Regions from separate parts of the Streptomyces sp. NPDC051740 genome, predicted to be linked through region 2. Evidence: predicted binding sites of a transcription regulator. Region 2 holds the regulator's gene; the other holds the start of a gene.
The links. Region 2 encodes HspR, which represses chaperone genes until heat shock. Its sites were predicted from a motif close to TTGAGNNNNNNNNNCTCAA; they were not measured.

Region 1 (7,194 bases), on a different contig from region 2:
CCCCGGCGCGCGGTTCGCGCGGGCCTCTGCCCGATCACACGTGTCCGTCAGTGCGAACACGGATGGATCTTGCGGCTCCGCTTCGAACTTTACGTCAACTTGGTACGGATGACGCTCCCGGAAGAGTGATGAGAATCCGGCAGCCCCGCTCGGATTCGGCCACTCCGATCCGGCCGCCGTGCAGATCGACGGCCCAGCGGGCGATCGCCAGGCCGAGACCGGTGCCGCCGTCGCTGCCCGGACCGTGCGGCCGGTTGACGTTGCCCCGGTTGAACCGCTCGAAGACGCGGTGCCACTCGGCCCGCGGAATGCCGGGCCCCTCGTCCAGCACCTCGAGCTCCAGCGACTCCGGCTGGTTCCCGGGCCGCGCCCGGACCGTCACCCGGCCGTGCGGCGGGCTGTGCTTGACCGCGTTGTCGATGAGGTTGGCGACGACCTGGTGGATGCGCTCGGGGTCGGCGTGCGCGACGAGTTCCAGCGGCGACACGTCGAGGTGCAGATGGACGTCCGTACGGGTGTGGCTGCCCGATCCGGAGGCCATGCCCGCGCGGGCCGTGGAGACCATGTTGGCCTCCTTCAGCACCCCGGACAGGTACGGCCACACCTCGAACCGCCGCTTCTTCAGCGGCACCACGCCGTTGTCCAGGCGGGACAGGTCGAGGAGCGTCTCCACGAGGCGGCCCAGCCGCTCGGTCTGCTTCAGGGCCGTGCGCATCGTCTCGGGGTCGGCCTGGGTGATGCCGTCGACGATGTTCTCCAGCACCGCGCGCAGGCCCGCGATGGGTGTGCGCAGCTCGTGCGAGACGTTGGCGACCAGCTCCTTGCGCTGGCGGTCCTGGGCCTCCAGCTCGTCGGCCATGACGTTGATCGTCCGGGCCAGGTCACCGAGCTCGTCCCAGCGGTTCTCGCGCACCCGGCGGGTGTAGTCGCCGTGCGAGATGGAACGGGCCACGGCGTTCATGTCGTCCAGCGGCGCGGTGAGCGAGTGCGCCACGAACTGCGTGATGAGCAGCGTCGCGATCATCGAGAAGATCGTGATGAAGCGCAGCTCCGTCTTGGTGTGCACGGCGATCACCGACAGTCCCGTGGTGATCAGGACCGAGACGACGACCAGCGCACCCAGCTTGGTCTTGATCGAGAACGGGCGTACACCGCCCCAGGGCTGCCGCGCCCCGGGGCCTCTGCGTCCGGCCGGACCGTCGCTCATGGCGTCGGCGTCTCCAGGGCGTAGCCCACGCCGTGCACGGTGCGGATGCGCTCGGCGCCGATCTTCCGGCGCAGCGCCTTGATGTGGCTGTCGACCGTGCGGGTGCCGGAGGCGTCCGCCCAGTCCCACACCTCGGCCAGCAGCTGCTCACGGGAGAGCACCGCGCGGGGGGTGTTCGCCAGGCACACCAGGAGGTCGAACTCGGTGGGCGTCAGATGGACGTCCTCGCTGCGCACCCGCACCCTGCGCTGCGCGTGGTCGATCTCCAGCTCGCCCAGGCGCAGGATGCCGCTGCGCGGGGTCGTCGCCGCGAGGGCCGCCCGCTCCATGCGGCGCAGCAGTACGTGCACGCGGGCCGCCAGCTCCCGCATGGAGAAGGGCTTCGTCATGTAGTCGTCGGCGCCGACGCCCAGCCCGACCAGCATGTCGGTCTCGTCGTCACGCGCGGTGAGCATCATCACCGGCACCGGCCGCTGGGCCTGCACGCGCCGGCAGACCTCCAGGCCGTCGAAGCCGGGCAGCATGATGTCGAGGATCAGCAGATCGGGCTGCCATGCCTCCGCCGTGTCCACCGCGGACGGGCCGTCGCCCGCCGTTTGCACCAGGAATCCCTCGGCGCGCAGGCGAGTCGCGATGGCGTCCACGATCGTCGCGTCGTCCTCGACCACCAGGACCCGGCGCTGGGCGCCGGGGGTGGCCGTGACCGTGCCGTTGTGGGAGGTCTGTGTCTGCTCCATCGCCCGCCCCTGAGGTGTGCTTTTTCCGGAATCCGTGGGGTGATCCGTCGTCTGCGCATCACTGCGATTGACGCTTGAATGACCGCGTCAGGGCAGCAGCGTACGGGGAGTCACCGCGCCTTTGCTATCCAGGGCGGACGCCGAGGTGCACGACGTCCGGAACGCCCCGGGCAACGTGGATCTCTTCGGTACGCACCTGTTGGAACCCGGCATTCCGCAAGGTTCCCTCGAATTCCGGGGACGGCTTCGCCGACCACACGGCGAGTACCCCGCCCGGCCTCAACACCCTTGCGCAGGCGGCGAGTCCGGCCGTCGAGTAGAGCCCGTCGTTGTCCTCGGTGACGGTCCAGTCGGGCCCGTTGTCGATGTCGAGGCAGAGCGCGTCGAACGTGTCCGACGTCTCATCGAGGTAACGGACGAGGTCCGCCTCGACGATCTCCGTACGCGGGTCGGCGAGGGCCCGCGCGGAGAGCCCGGACAGCGGCCCCGCGCGGTGCCACTCGATGATCGCCGGTTCGCGTTCCACCACGGCGATCCGTCCCCAGCGGGGCTGCCCGGCGGCGTGCGAGAGCGAGAAGCCGACCCCGAGACCGCCGATCAGGACGTGGGGGTCCACCGCGCGGGCGTCGAGGGCGGCCAGCGCGGCGTCCACGAGCCGCCGCTCCGAACGGCCGTCGGAGGTGTCCATCAGGAAGCAGCCGTTGGCGATGATCTGCAGCAGGCCCCCGTGCCTGCGCAGCACGACCTCGCCGTACGGGCCCTCGCGACGGTCCAGGACTTCGGGGGGTTCGGGAATGTCGTACGGGGTGGACATGCGTTCATCCTGACAGCTCCCTTTCCGCGGCGGTCAGGGGCTTCGGCACCCCGGGACGATGATCGCTCAGAGCGAACACGGCTCCGGGAACATTCGGCGGCTCACAAGCATTGAGTCGGCATAGCTCAACTTGACTGCCGAAGGGGAGATCATGGCTGCTGAGTCCACACCGCTCGCCCTGCCTGTGCTGCCGCTCGACGACGAGGTCGTGCTGCCCGGGATGGTGGTTCCGCTGGACCTGAGCGATTCCGAGGTGCGCGCCGCGGTGGAGGCCGCCCAGGCCGCCGCCCGCACCGCGCCGGGAAAGCCCAAGGTGCTCCTGGTGCCACGCGTCGACGGGACCTACGCCGGTACGGGCGTGCTCGGCACGGTCGAGCAGGTCGGCAGGCTCGCCGACGGTGACCCGGGCGCCCTGATCCGCGGCCGGGACCGCGTGCGCATCGGCGCCGGGACCACCGGGCCGGGAGCCGCGCTGTGGGTGGAGGGCACCCGTATCGACGAGACCGTGCCCGAGCCGCTGCCGGGGCACGTGACCGAACTCGTCAAGGAGTACAAGGCGCTCGCCACCGCCTGGCTGCGCAAGCGCGGTGCCTGGCAGGTCGTCGACCGGGTCCAGGCCATCGAGGACGTCTCCGCGCTCGCCGACAACTCCGGCTACTCGCCGTTCCTGACCACCGAACAGAAGACCGCCCTGCTGGAGACCACCGACCCGGTGGCCCGGCTGAAGCTCGCCACCCAGCAGCTGCGCGACCACCTCGCCGAGCAGGACGTCGCCGAGACCATCGCCAAGGACGTCCAGGAGGGCGTCGACAAGCAGCAGCGCGAGTTCCTGCTGCGCCGCCAGCTCGAAGCCGTACGCAAGGAGCTGCGCGAGCTCAACGGCGAGCAGGAGGGCGAGGAGTCCGACGACTACCGCGCCCGCGTCGAGGCCGCCGACCTGCCGGAGAAGGTCCGCGCGGCCGCGCTCAAGGAGGTCGACAAGCTGGAGCGCTCCTCCGACCAGTCGCCCGAGGGCTCCTGGATCCGCACCTGGCTCGACACGGTCCTGGAGATGCCGTGGAGCGAGCGCACCGAGGACGCCTACGACATCCAGGGCGCCCAGGCGGTCCTCGACGCCGAGCACGCGGGCCTGGCGGACGTGAAGGAGCGGATCACCGAGTACCTGGCGGTGCGCAAGCGGCGCAGCGACCGGGGCCTGGGCGTGGTCGGCGGCAGGCGTGGCGGTGCCGTGCTGGCCCTGGTGGGTCCGCCGGGCGTGGGCAAGACCTCGCTCGGCGAGTCCGTCGCCCACGCGATGGGCCGCAAGTTCGTCCGCGTCGCCCTCGGCGGCGTCCGCGACGAGGCCGAGATCCGCGGCCACCGCCGTACGTACGTCGGCGCGCTGCCCGGCCGGATCGTGCGGGCGATCAAGGAAGCCGGGTCGATGAACCCGGTCGTCCTGCTGGACGAGATCGACAAGGTCGGCTCCGACTTCCGCGGAGACCCGGCCGCAGCCCTGCTGGAGGTCCTCGACCCGGCGCAGAACCACACCTTCCGGGACCACTACCTGGAGGTCGAGCTCGACCTGTCCGACGTCGTGTTCCTCGCGACGGCCAACGTCCTGGAAGCCATCCCGGAGGCCCTGCTCGACCGCATGGAGCTGGTCCGCCTCGACGGCTACACCGAGGACGAGAAGGTCGTCATCGCCCGCGACCACCTGCTCCCGCGCCAGCTGGAGCGCGCCGGACTGGCCGAGGACGAGGTGACGCTCGACGAGGGCGCGCTGCGCAAGCTGGCCGGCGAGTACACGCGCGAGGCGGGTGTGCGCACCCTGGAGCGGTCCATCGCGCGGCTGCTGCGCAAGATCGCCGCCCAGCACGAACTGGGTGAGCGGAAGCTGCCCTTCACCGTGACCGACGGCGACCTGCGGGACCTGATCGGCCGGCCGCACCACGTGCCCGAGTCCGCCCAGGACCCGGCCGAGCGCCGTACCGCCGTCCCCGGTGTCGCCACCGGGCTCGCGGTGACCGGTGCCGGCGGGGACGTCCTCTACGTGGAGGCGTCCCTGGCCGACCCGGAGACGGGTGCGGCGGGGCTGACCCTGACCGGCCAGCTGGGTGACGTGATGAAGGAGTCCGCGCAGATCGCGCTGAGCTTCCTGCGCAGTCACGGCGCCGAACTGGAGCTGCCGGTGGGCGACCTGAAGGACCGGGGCGCGCACATCCACTTCCCGGCGGGCGCGGTGCCCAAGGACGGCCCGAGCGCGGGTGTCACGATGACCACCGCCCTGGCCTCGCTGCTCTCCGGCCGGCTGGTCCGCACGGACGTGGCGATGACCGGTGAGGTCTCGCTGACCGGGCGGGTGCTGCCGATCGGCGGGGTGAAGCAGAAGCTGCTCGCCGCGCACCGCGCGGGGATCACCACCGTGATCATTCCCAAGCGCAACGAGCCCGACCTGGACGACGTCCCGGCGGAGGTGCTGGACAAGCTCGACGTCCACGCCGTCACCGACGTCCGCCAGGTCCTGGAACTGGCGCTGTCGCCGGCGACGAACGGCGCGGTGCCCGAGGTTCCGGTCGCGGCGGTGGGGGCACCTCCCAGGCTTTCGGCTCTGGGGGAGGACGCGGCCGGATGAGGGAAGGCCCGGGTCCCGTGAGGGAGGCCCGGGCCTTCACCGCGCCCGGCCGCCGCCGGCGAATCCGTGGACCGCTCCCCGACGCGGACCCCGGGGCCACGACGGGAGCGGATCTCCCGGCGACACGCCGTCGGCGGGCCGTTCCGGCGGGAGATCCGCTCCCCTCGGCGTCCTGCGGCCGGCAGCTTCCGTGCCGCCCGGGAAGGACCGGCCGGGTCAGCCCAGCGCGAAGGTCCGCACCCCGTCCAGGGGGCCGTTGAAGAGGTCGTGGTCCCCGACGGTCGGGCCGGTCGAGGTGTACTGCCACATCGTGTACGTGCTCCAGCCCGCGGGCAGTTCGCCCACGGTGGAGGCGTACCGGGCGATCCACAGCGGGGTGGTGGCGGCGAATCCGGCGTAGTTGCCGGTGCACTGCTTCCACCAGCTGGTGGCCGTGTAGATGACGGCGTCCCGGCCGGTGCGGTACCGGTACTGCTCCAGGAAGTCGCGGATCCAGCTCACCATCGCGCTCTGCGACTTGCCGTAGCAGGCGTCGCCGTACGGGTTCCACTCGATGTCGAGCACGCCCGGCAGGGTCCGCCCGTCCGCGGACCAGTCGCCGCCGCGGTCGACGAAGTAGTCGGCCTGGGCGGTGCCGCTCGCCGTGTCGGGCGTACCGAAGTGGTAGGCGCCGCGGACCATGCCGACCTCGTAGGAGCCGTCGTACTGCTGTGAGTGGTACGGGTTGGTGTAGTACGTGCCCTCCGTGGCCTTGGCGTAGGCCCAGCGGACCCCGCTGTCCCACAGGGTCGCCCAGGCGACGTCACCCTGATGGCTGGAGACGTCCACGCCCTCCGTCCGGGTGGAGCGGACGGTGGGCAGGCCGCCGCTGCCGTCGTGGGCGGCGACGCCCATGCCCATGTGGGCGGAGCCGCGCGGAGGCGCGGTGGGGGCGGATCCGGCCGCGGCGGCCGGGTGGGGGAGGGAGAGCACCGCGAGCAGGACCGCGCCGGCGGTCGCGAGCGCGCGTATGCGGAGGGGGCCGGATCTGTGCACAGGCATGACGCATCTCCGAAAGGTCGGTGTGGGGCGAACCCGGAATGTGACCCACGTCCCATGTGGTGGGCATGCCGCGCAATCGCCTGGTGAGGAGACTGCGCACGTGGACCACGACGGGGGCGGGGCGTCCTCGCCCACCGCCTGAAAGACGTGGGAGGTGTCCCCGGCCGCCGTTGGTCTACGCCTGCGAAATACTGGTGGAGCTGCGGCGACGTCGCCACTTGGCGGGAAACTTTCAGAGCCGGAAAACCGAAGCAGGGGCAGACGTGCACGAACAAGGACACCGAGGTGAAGAGGGCGCCGCCTCCCCGGAGCCCGCGCCGGGTGTGGACCGGCCGGGATTCCTCGCGCTGGAACGCGAGTTGACCGTGCTGCTGCGGCGCGCCCGGGCCAGCCAGGGGGAGATGGCCCGCGCGGTCCATCCCGACCTGGAGCCGTCCGCGTACGGGCTGCTGGTCCGTCTGGATGAGTGCGGCCGGCAGCGGGCCACCGAGCTCGCCGCCTACATCGGCGTCGGCAAGGCGACGATGTCGCGCCAGCTGCGCGCGCTGGAGCAGCTCGGCCTCGTCGCCCGCGAGCCGGACCCCGCCGACGGCCGCGCCTGGCTGATCGCCCTCACGCGGGAGGGCCACGAACGGGTCCGCAGGGTCCGCGAGGCCCGCCGCGCGCGTTACGCCGGCCGGCTCGCCGACTGGGACCCCGACGAGGTCACGGAGCTCGCCCGGCTGCTGAACCAGCTCAACCGGGGCATGGAGAAGTGACCCCGTACGGGATACCGCTAACG
Region 2 (7,194 bases):
CCAGGGTGCGCGCCTCCACCGCGTCGCCCATCAGCTCCAGATAGCTGAGCAGTCCGTGCCCGTGCCGGGCGACATGCGTGTACAGGTCCCGCATGCGCACGCCCCGGCCGCGCAGCGCCGTCGCCCGGTGCAGGCCCTCGGACAGCTCCGCCTCGCGCCGGATGCCGCCCGGCTGGACGGTGAGCACCTCGGTGGTGCACGCCTGGGTCGCCTCGTCCATCGCGGCCTGGATGCGGGCGAGCCCGTCCAGCACCCGGATCGCCGGGCCCTCCGCCGCCGTCGGCGCGGCGGGCACCCGGTGGCCCAGACCGGCGTACCGTTCGAAGGCCTCGACGGTCGAGCCGACCCGGCGCCGGCTCGCGTTCACCTCGTCGTACATCCCGCGCAGCAGCCGGGTCATGACCTCCTGCGGGGGAGTGGGGACGAGCCAGTCCATGTCGTCGGGGTCGGGGTGCAGCAGGGCCAGTTCCAGCAGGCAGGGCACCGGCTCCGCGTCCCGGCGCGGCAGCCGTCCGCGCCGTACGGCCCGGGAATACACGCGATCCCCGGCCTCGCACAGTCGGTCAGCACCGTGTGGATGCCCGTCCGTCCCGTGCCCGGCCATCGCCCGTCCCACCCCCGGTTCAGCCACTTTCCGCAGCGCAACTATGCGCGGCCGGAACCGGCTGTGCAACATGGGCAGGGTCCGGCGCCGGGATCAGGCCGGATCAGGGAGCGGGGTCCGGTGGTGGGGTACCTCCCACGCCTTTCAGGCAGTGGGGGAGCATCGCAAGGCGGAGGAGGGCGCCAGGGCGGAGCCCTGGCGACCGACGACAACGCGGCGGTGGGGGTCCCCCCGCGCATGGGGGTCCCCCGCGCATGGGGGTCCCCCGCGCATGGGGATCCCCCCGCTCGAGCGAAGCCGAGAGTGGGGGAGGAGCCGAGAGTGGGGGGAATGGTGCCAGGGCCCGCGAGCCCGGCCTGATCCCGGCGCCAGACCCTGAGAGCCGGCGCCGGTCGGAGGACCGGCGGGTGTCCGGATACCGACGGGTCGGCGGCTACTTCAGCTTGACCGCCTCGCAGGCCGCCGCGAACTCCGCGGTGCAGATGTCCGAGACGTCGTAGATCTCGTCGGCGACCACGGTGTCCTCGATGTTGTCCTTGGTCAGCGCGACCACGGGCACGAGCTGCGCCGGGATGTCCTTGGTGGTGGGGCTGTCCACCCGCTCGCGGGTGAGCGCGTCGAACTGGATGTCCTTGCCCTGGACCTTCGCCACGGCCATCTCGGCGGCGTTCTCGGCCTCGTCCGGGTAGGACTTGTACACGCTCATGTACTGCTCGCCGGCGAGGATGCGCTGCACCGCCGCGAGTTCGGCGTCCTGGCCGGTGATCGGGGGCAGCTCGGTCACGCCGGCGGCCTTGAGCGCCTTGACGATGCCGCCCGCCATGCCGTCGTTGGCGGAGTAGACCGCCTTGATGTCGCCCGCGCCGATCGCGTCGATCGCCTCGGCCATGTTGGCCTGCGCGTTCTCCGGCTTCCAGTCCTTGGTGTCGTAGGACTTGGCGATCGTCACCTGGCCCTTGAGCTCGGAGAGCGCGCCCGCCTTGAACTGCTTGGCGTTGGGGTCGGTCGACGAGCCGTTCATCATCACGATCTTGTCGGTGATGCCGGACTCGGCGCCGAGCGCCTCCAGCAGGGAACGGCCCTGCACCTCGCCGACCAGCTCGTTGTCGAAGGAGATGTACGCGTCGATCGGGCCCTCGGCGAGACGGTCGTAGGCGATGACGGGGATGCCCGCGTCCTTGGCCTTCTGCACGCTGTCCGCGACGGCGTGCGCGTCGACCGCGTCCAGCACGATGACGTCGACCTTGTCGTCGATCATCTGCTGCATCTGGTCGGCCTGCTTGCCGGCGTCCGCCTCGGCGTTGGCGTACTCGACCTTGCCCTTCTTGTTGGTGAGCGACTCCACCTTCGTCTTGAAGATGGGGTAGTCGAACTGCTCGTACCGGGTGTTGGCCTTCTCCGGGAGCAGCAGCCCGACGGTCATGTCGTCGCCCTTGGCCGGGCTCTCGTCGTCACTGCTCCCCGTCGCGTTGAGCGCGCCGCATCCGACGAGCGTGACGGACATGGCGGTGGCGGCCACGGATATGGCGATACGACGCATGCGAGGGCTCACTTCAGGTGCGTTTCGGACGTGGGCACAGCTTTGCGGCCCATGTGACTGAAAAGCCAACGCTTCAGTCCCCACCGGAGTCAAGGTCGGCCGCTTAACGAGATGGACACAGCACGGTGCGCCGAAATCGTGAGAGACCTGCGGACGTCCGGCGAGAATCATCTGGACACGCAGCCATACCATAGTCACACAAGCAACTGTGCCTAAACCGAGAGGCCCGGAGGTTCGTGAACCTCCGGGCCTCTCTCGGTACTCCGGGCCGGCGCCTCAGTCCGGCTGCTGCCGCTTGGGCCGCCACACCACCAGCGCGCTGGTCTGCTGCACCTCCTGGTAGGGCACCAGGTCACGGCGGTACGAGGCGTGCACCGCGGCCTCGCGCTGCCGCATCGCCGCGGCCGCCCCGTCCAGGGCGTTCTCCAGCTCGGCCGCGCGGGCCTGGAGGGCGGCGACCTGGTTCTCCAGTTCGATGATGCGCTTGATTCCGGCCAGGTTGATGCCCTCGTCCTGCGACAGCTGCTGCACCTGACGGAGCAGCTCGATGTCACGGGCCGAGTAACGGCGGCCCCGTCCGGCCGTGCGGTCCGGCGACACGAGACCCAGCCGGTCGTACTGCCGCAGCGTCTGCGGGTGCAGGCCGGAGAGCTGGGCCGCCACCGAGATGACGTAGACCGGGGTGTCCTGGGTCAGTTCATACGGATTGCGTCGACGGCCGTCCATCTGAAATCAAGCTCCCTTCGCGGCCTGAAACAGCTCCGCCCGCGGATCGTCGTCCGCGGTCGCCTCGCGATACGCCTCCAGTGCGTCACGAGCCTTCCCCGACACGTCCTTGGGAACACTCACCTCCACGGTGACCAGCAGATCGCCGCGGGTGCCGTCCTTGCGGACCGCGCCCTTGCCCCGGGCCCGCATGGTGCGCCCGTTGGGCGTGCCCGGCGGCAGCTTCAGCGTGACCGGCGGACCGCCCAGCGTCGGCACCCGGACCTCGCCGCCGAGGGCGGCCTCGGTGAACGCCACCGGGACCGTGACGGTGAGGTTGTCGTCCTTGCGGCCGAACACCGGGTGGGCGCCGACGTGCACGACGACGTACAGATCGCCGGCGGGACCGCCGCGCTCGCCCGGCGCGCCCTTGCCGCGCAGCCGGATCCGCTGGCCGTCGCTGACGCCCGCGGGGATGCGCACCTGCATGGTCCGCGAGGACTTGGCCCGGCCGCTGCCCTTGCAGATCTCGCAGGGCTCCTCCGCGATCAGACCGCGGCCCTTGCAGTCGGGGCAGGGGTCGGTGAGCGAGAAGCCGCCGCCGGAGCCCCGCGCCACCTGGCCGGTGCCGACGCAGGTCGGGCACACGCGCGGTGTGCCGTTCTTGTCGCCGGTGCCCGAACAGGCCTTGCAGGGCGCCTGCGACGACATCCGCAGCGGGACGGTCGCGCCCTCGATCGCCTCGGTGAAGCTGAGCGTCACCTCGGACTCGATGTCCTGGCCGCGCCGCGGCTGGGTGCGCGTGGTGCCCGCGCCGCCGCGGTTGAACAGGCCCCCGAAGACGTCACCGAGGCCGCCGCCGAAGCCGCCGCCCGCCTGCTGGCCGCCGGCACCCTGACCGCCGAAGAGGTCACCCAGGTCGAAGTTGAAGGAGCCGCCGCCCGCGCCCGGCCCCGGACGGAAGCCTCCGCTGCCGAAGAGCGCGCGCGCCTCGTCGTACTCCTTGCGCTTCTTGGGGTCGCCGAGGACGTCGTTCGCCTCGGAGATCTCCTTGAACCGCTCCTCCGCCTTGGCGTTGCCCTTGTTGGCGTCCGGGTGGAACTCGCGGGCGAGCTTCCGGTACGCCTTCTTGATCTCGGCCTCGGTGGCGTCCTTGGGGACGCCGAGGACCTTGTAGAAGTCCTTCTCGATGAAGTCCTTGGTGCTCATCCCCGACGTCCCTCCTTCCCTGCGTCAGCTATTACGTCAGCCCTCCTCCGGGCCACCGCTCTCCTTGTCCTCCGACGGTCCGTCCTGCGCCTCGGTGGTCTCCTCGGCCGGCTTGACCGCCTGCGCGCCGGGCTGCGGCTCGGCGACGGCCACCCGCGCGGGGCGGATGGTGCGCTCGCCGATCCGATACCCCGGCTGCAGAATCGCCACGCACGTCGTCTCGGTGACGTCCGGCGCGTAGCTGTGCATCAGCGCCTCGTGGATCGTCGGGTCGAAGGGCTCGCCCTCCTTGCCGAACTGCTGGAGGCCCATCTTGGCGATGACCGTCTCCAGCGACTCCGCGACGGACTTGAAGCCGCCGACCAGCTCGCCGTGTTCCCGCGCGCGGCCGACGTCGTCGAGCACGGGGAGCAGCTCGCTCAGGAGGTTCGCCACGGCGATCTCCTTCACGGCGATCCGGTCGCGCTCGACCCGGCGGCGGTAGTTCTGGAACTCGGCCTGGAGGCGCTGGAGGTCCGCCGTGCGCTCGTTGAGCGCCGTGCGCGCCTGGTCCAGCTGGGCCACCAGGGCCGCTTCCTGGCCCGTGTCCCCGGCCGGGGCCGCCCCCTCCTCCGCGGAGGGTGTGGCGGCGGCCTTCGGCTCGGCTTCGTCGGAGGGGACGTCGGGCTGCTGCGACTGCTCGTCGAAGCCCGGGGTCTCCTCGGTCACGCCGCACCGTCCTTGCGGTCCTCGTCGACGATCTCGGCGTCGACGACGTCGTCGTCGGCCTTCGCCTCACCGGCACCGGCGGACGCGCCACCGGCGGCCTGCCCGGCCTGGGCGTCGGCGTACAGGGCCTGGCCCAGCTTCTGGGAGACGGCGGCGACCTTCTCCGTGGCGGTGCGGATCTCGGCGGAGTCCTCGCCCTTGAGCTTCTCCTTCAGCTCGGCGACGGCGGTCTCGACCTCGGTCCTGACGTCACCGGGGACCTTGTCCGCGTTGTCGCTGAGGAACTTCTCGGTCTGGTAGACGAGCTGCTCGCCCTGGTTGCGGGTCTCGGCGGCCTCGCGGCGGGCGTGGTCCTCCTCCGCGTACTTCTCGGCCTCCTGGCGCATCCGGTCGACCTCGTCCTTCGGCAGCGAGGAGCCGCCGGTGACGGTCATCTTCTGCTCCTTGCCCGTGCCCAGGTCCTTCGCGGTCACGTGCATGATGCCGTTGGCGTCGATGTCGAAGGAGACCTCGATCTGCGGGACGCCGCGCGGCGCCGGCGGCAGACCGGTCAGCTCGAACATGCCGAGCTTCTTGTTGTACGCGGCGATCTCGCGCTCGCCCTGGTAGACCTGGATCTGCACCGACGGCTGGTTGTCCTCGGCCGTGGTGAAGATCTCGGAGCGCTTCGTCGGGATCGTGGTGTTGCGCTCGATCAGCTTGGTCATGATGCCGCCCTTGGTCTCGATGCCGAGGGACAGCGGGGTGACGTCGAGCAGCAGGACGTCCTTGACCTCGCCCTTGAGGACACCGGCCTGGAGAGCGGCACCGATCGAGACGACCTCGTCCGGGTTGACGCCCTTGTTGGCCTCCTTGCCGCCGGTCATCTCCTTGACGAGCTCGGCGACGGCGGGCATGCGGGTGGAGCCACCGACGAGAACGACGTGGTCGATCTCGGACAGCTGGATGCCGGCGTCCTTGATGACGTTGTGGAACGGCGTCTTGCAGCGCTCCAGCAGGTCGGCCGTGAGCTGCTGGAACTGGGCGCGGGTGAGCTTCTCGTCCAGGTGCAGCGGGCCCTCGGCGGACGCGGTGATGTAGGGGAGGTTGATCGAGGTCTCGGTGGACGAGGACAGCTCGATCTTCGCCTTCTCGGCGGCCTCGCGCAGACGCTGCAGCGCCATCTTGTCCTTGCCGAGGTCCACGCCGTGGCCCGACTGGAACTGCTTGACCAGGTAGTCGACGACGCGCTGGTCCCAGTCGTCACCACCGAGGTTGTTGTCACCGTTGGTGGCCTTCACCTCGACGACACCGTCGCCGATCTCCAGCAGGGAGACGTCGAAGGTACCGCCACCGAGGTCGAAGACGAGGATCGTCTGGTCGTCCTTGTCGAGGCCGTACGCCAGGGCGGCGGCCGTCGGCTCGTTGACGATGCGCAGCACGTTCAGACCGGCGATCTCGCCGGCCTCCTTGGTCGCCTGGCGCTCGGCGTCGTTGAAGTACGCCGGGACGGTGATGACCGCGTCCGTGACCTTCTCGCCCAGGTACGACTCGGCGTCGCGCTTCAGCTTCTGCAGCACGAAGGCGCTGATCTGCTGCGGGTTGAAGGGCTTCCCGTCGAGCTCGATCTTCCAGTCGGTGCCCATGTGGCGCTTGACCGACCGGATGGTCCTGTCGACGTTCGTGACCGCCTGGCGCTTGGCCACCTCGCCGACCAGCACCTCGCCGTTCTTGGCGAAGGCGACGACGGACGGCGTGGTCCTGGCGCCCTCGGCGTTGGTGATGACGGTGGGCTCGCCGCCCTCCAGAACGCTGACGACGGAGTTAGTCGTGCCCAGGTCGATGCCGACCGCACGTGCCATTTCGATTCCTCCAGCTGACTTGAGTGGAACGGACTCAAGCATGCATGACACCCGGCGCGGGGTCAACAGAGCTGAGTCGAGCAGACTCAACTCTTATCCGTTCCTTACACGCAACCGCTCCCTGACCTGCGGTGATGCTTCGACAGATCGTTGACGGGGACGAAAAACGGGGGTGACGGGCAACCGTACGAGCGCGAGTACGACCACCGCGGCGACCGCCGCCACCCACACCACCGCGCCCCCGGACACCCGCCCGATGTGGGCGGCCACCCCCACCAGCACCCCGCCCAGCGCGCCGACGCCGAGCAGGACGGTCACCGCGCGGGGGGCGAGTCCGAGCCGCCGCAGCCGGTGCCCCAGGTGGTCCGGCCGGCCGCGGGTCAGCGGCCACCGGGACAGCCGCCGCGCGAGGACCACCAGTACGGCGTCGGCGCACACCACGGCCGTCAGGGCGAACAACACCCCGGCACCGGTCCCGATTCCCTGCCCGGCCCGCACGAACACCGCCGCCGAGGCCACCGTGAACCCCGTGAACAGCGAGCCGCCCGCCCCGAGGCCGGCCCGCGCGGGATGCCAGTTGTGCAGCA

Region 1: lon (endopeptidase La) is a predicted target of HspR. The motif match lies at 2,869-2,887, and genes of this name have one in related genera.

Annotation. Positions count from the first base shown of each region.
Region 1 covers NZ_JBITCL010000008.1:177,633-184,826, forward strand. Annotated here, with positions in the region: gene ACIA6T_RS16080 (ATP-binding protein) at 95-1,207, opposite strand; gene ACIA6T_RS16085 (response regulator transcription factor) at 1,204-1,944, opposite strand; gene ACIA6T_RS16090 (spermidine synthase) at 2,069-2,758, opposite strand; gene lon (endopeptidase La) at 2,910-5,372, shown strand; gene ACIA6T_RS16100 (lysozyme) at 5,589-6,413, opposite strand; gene ACIA6T_RS16105 (MarR family winged helix-turn-helix transcriptional regulator) at 6,677-7,171, shown strand; gene ACIA6T_RS16110 (protein phosphatase 2C domain-containing protein) at 7,189-7,194, opposite strand, start outside.
Region 2 covers NZ_JBITCL010000005.1:16,351-23,544, forward strand. Annotated here, with positions in the region: gene ACIA6T_RS10060 (LuxR C-terminal-related transcriptional regulator) at 1-604, opposite strand, end outside; gene ACIA6T_RS10065 (sugar ABC transporter substrate-binding protein) at 1,038-2,156, opposite strand; gene ACIA6T_RS10070 (heat shock protein transcriptional repressor HspR) at 2,421-2,870, opposite strand; gene dnaJ (molecular chaperone DnaJ) at 2,877-4,058, opposite strand; gene grpE (nucleotide exchange factor GrpE) at 4,095-4,766, opposite strand; gene dnaK (molecular chaperone DnaK) at 4,763-6,607, opposite strand; gene ACIA6T_RS10090 (MraY family glycosyltransferase) at 6,701-7,194, opposite strand, start outside.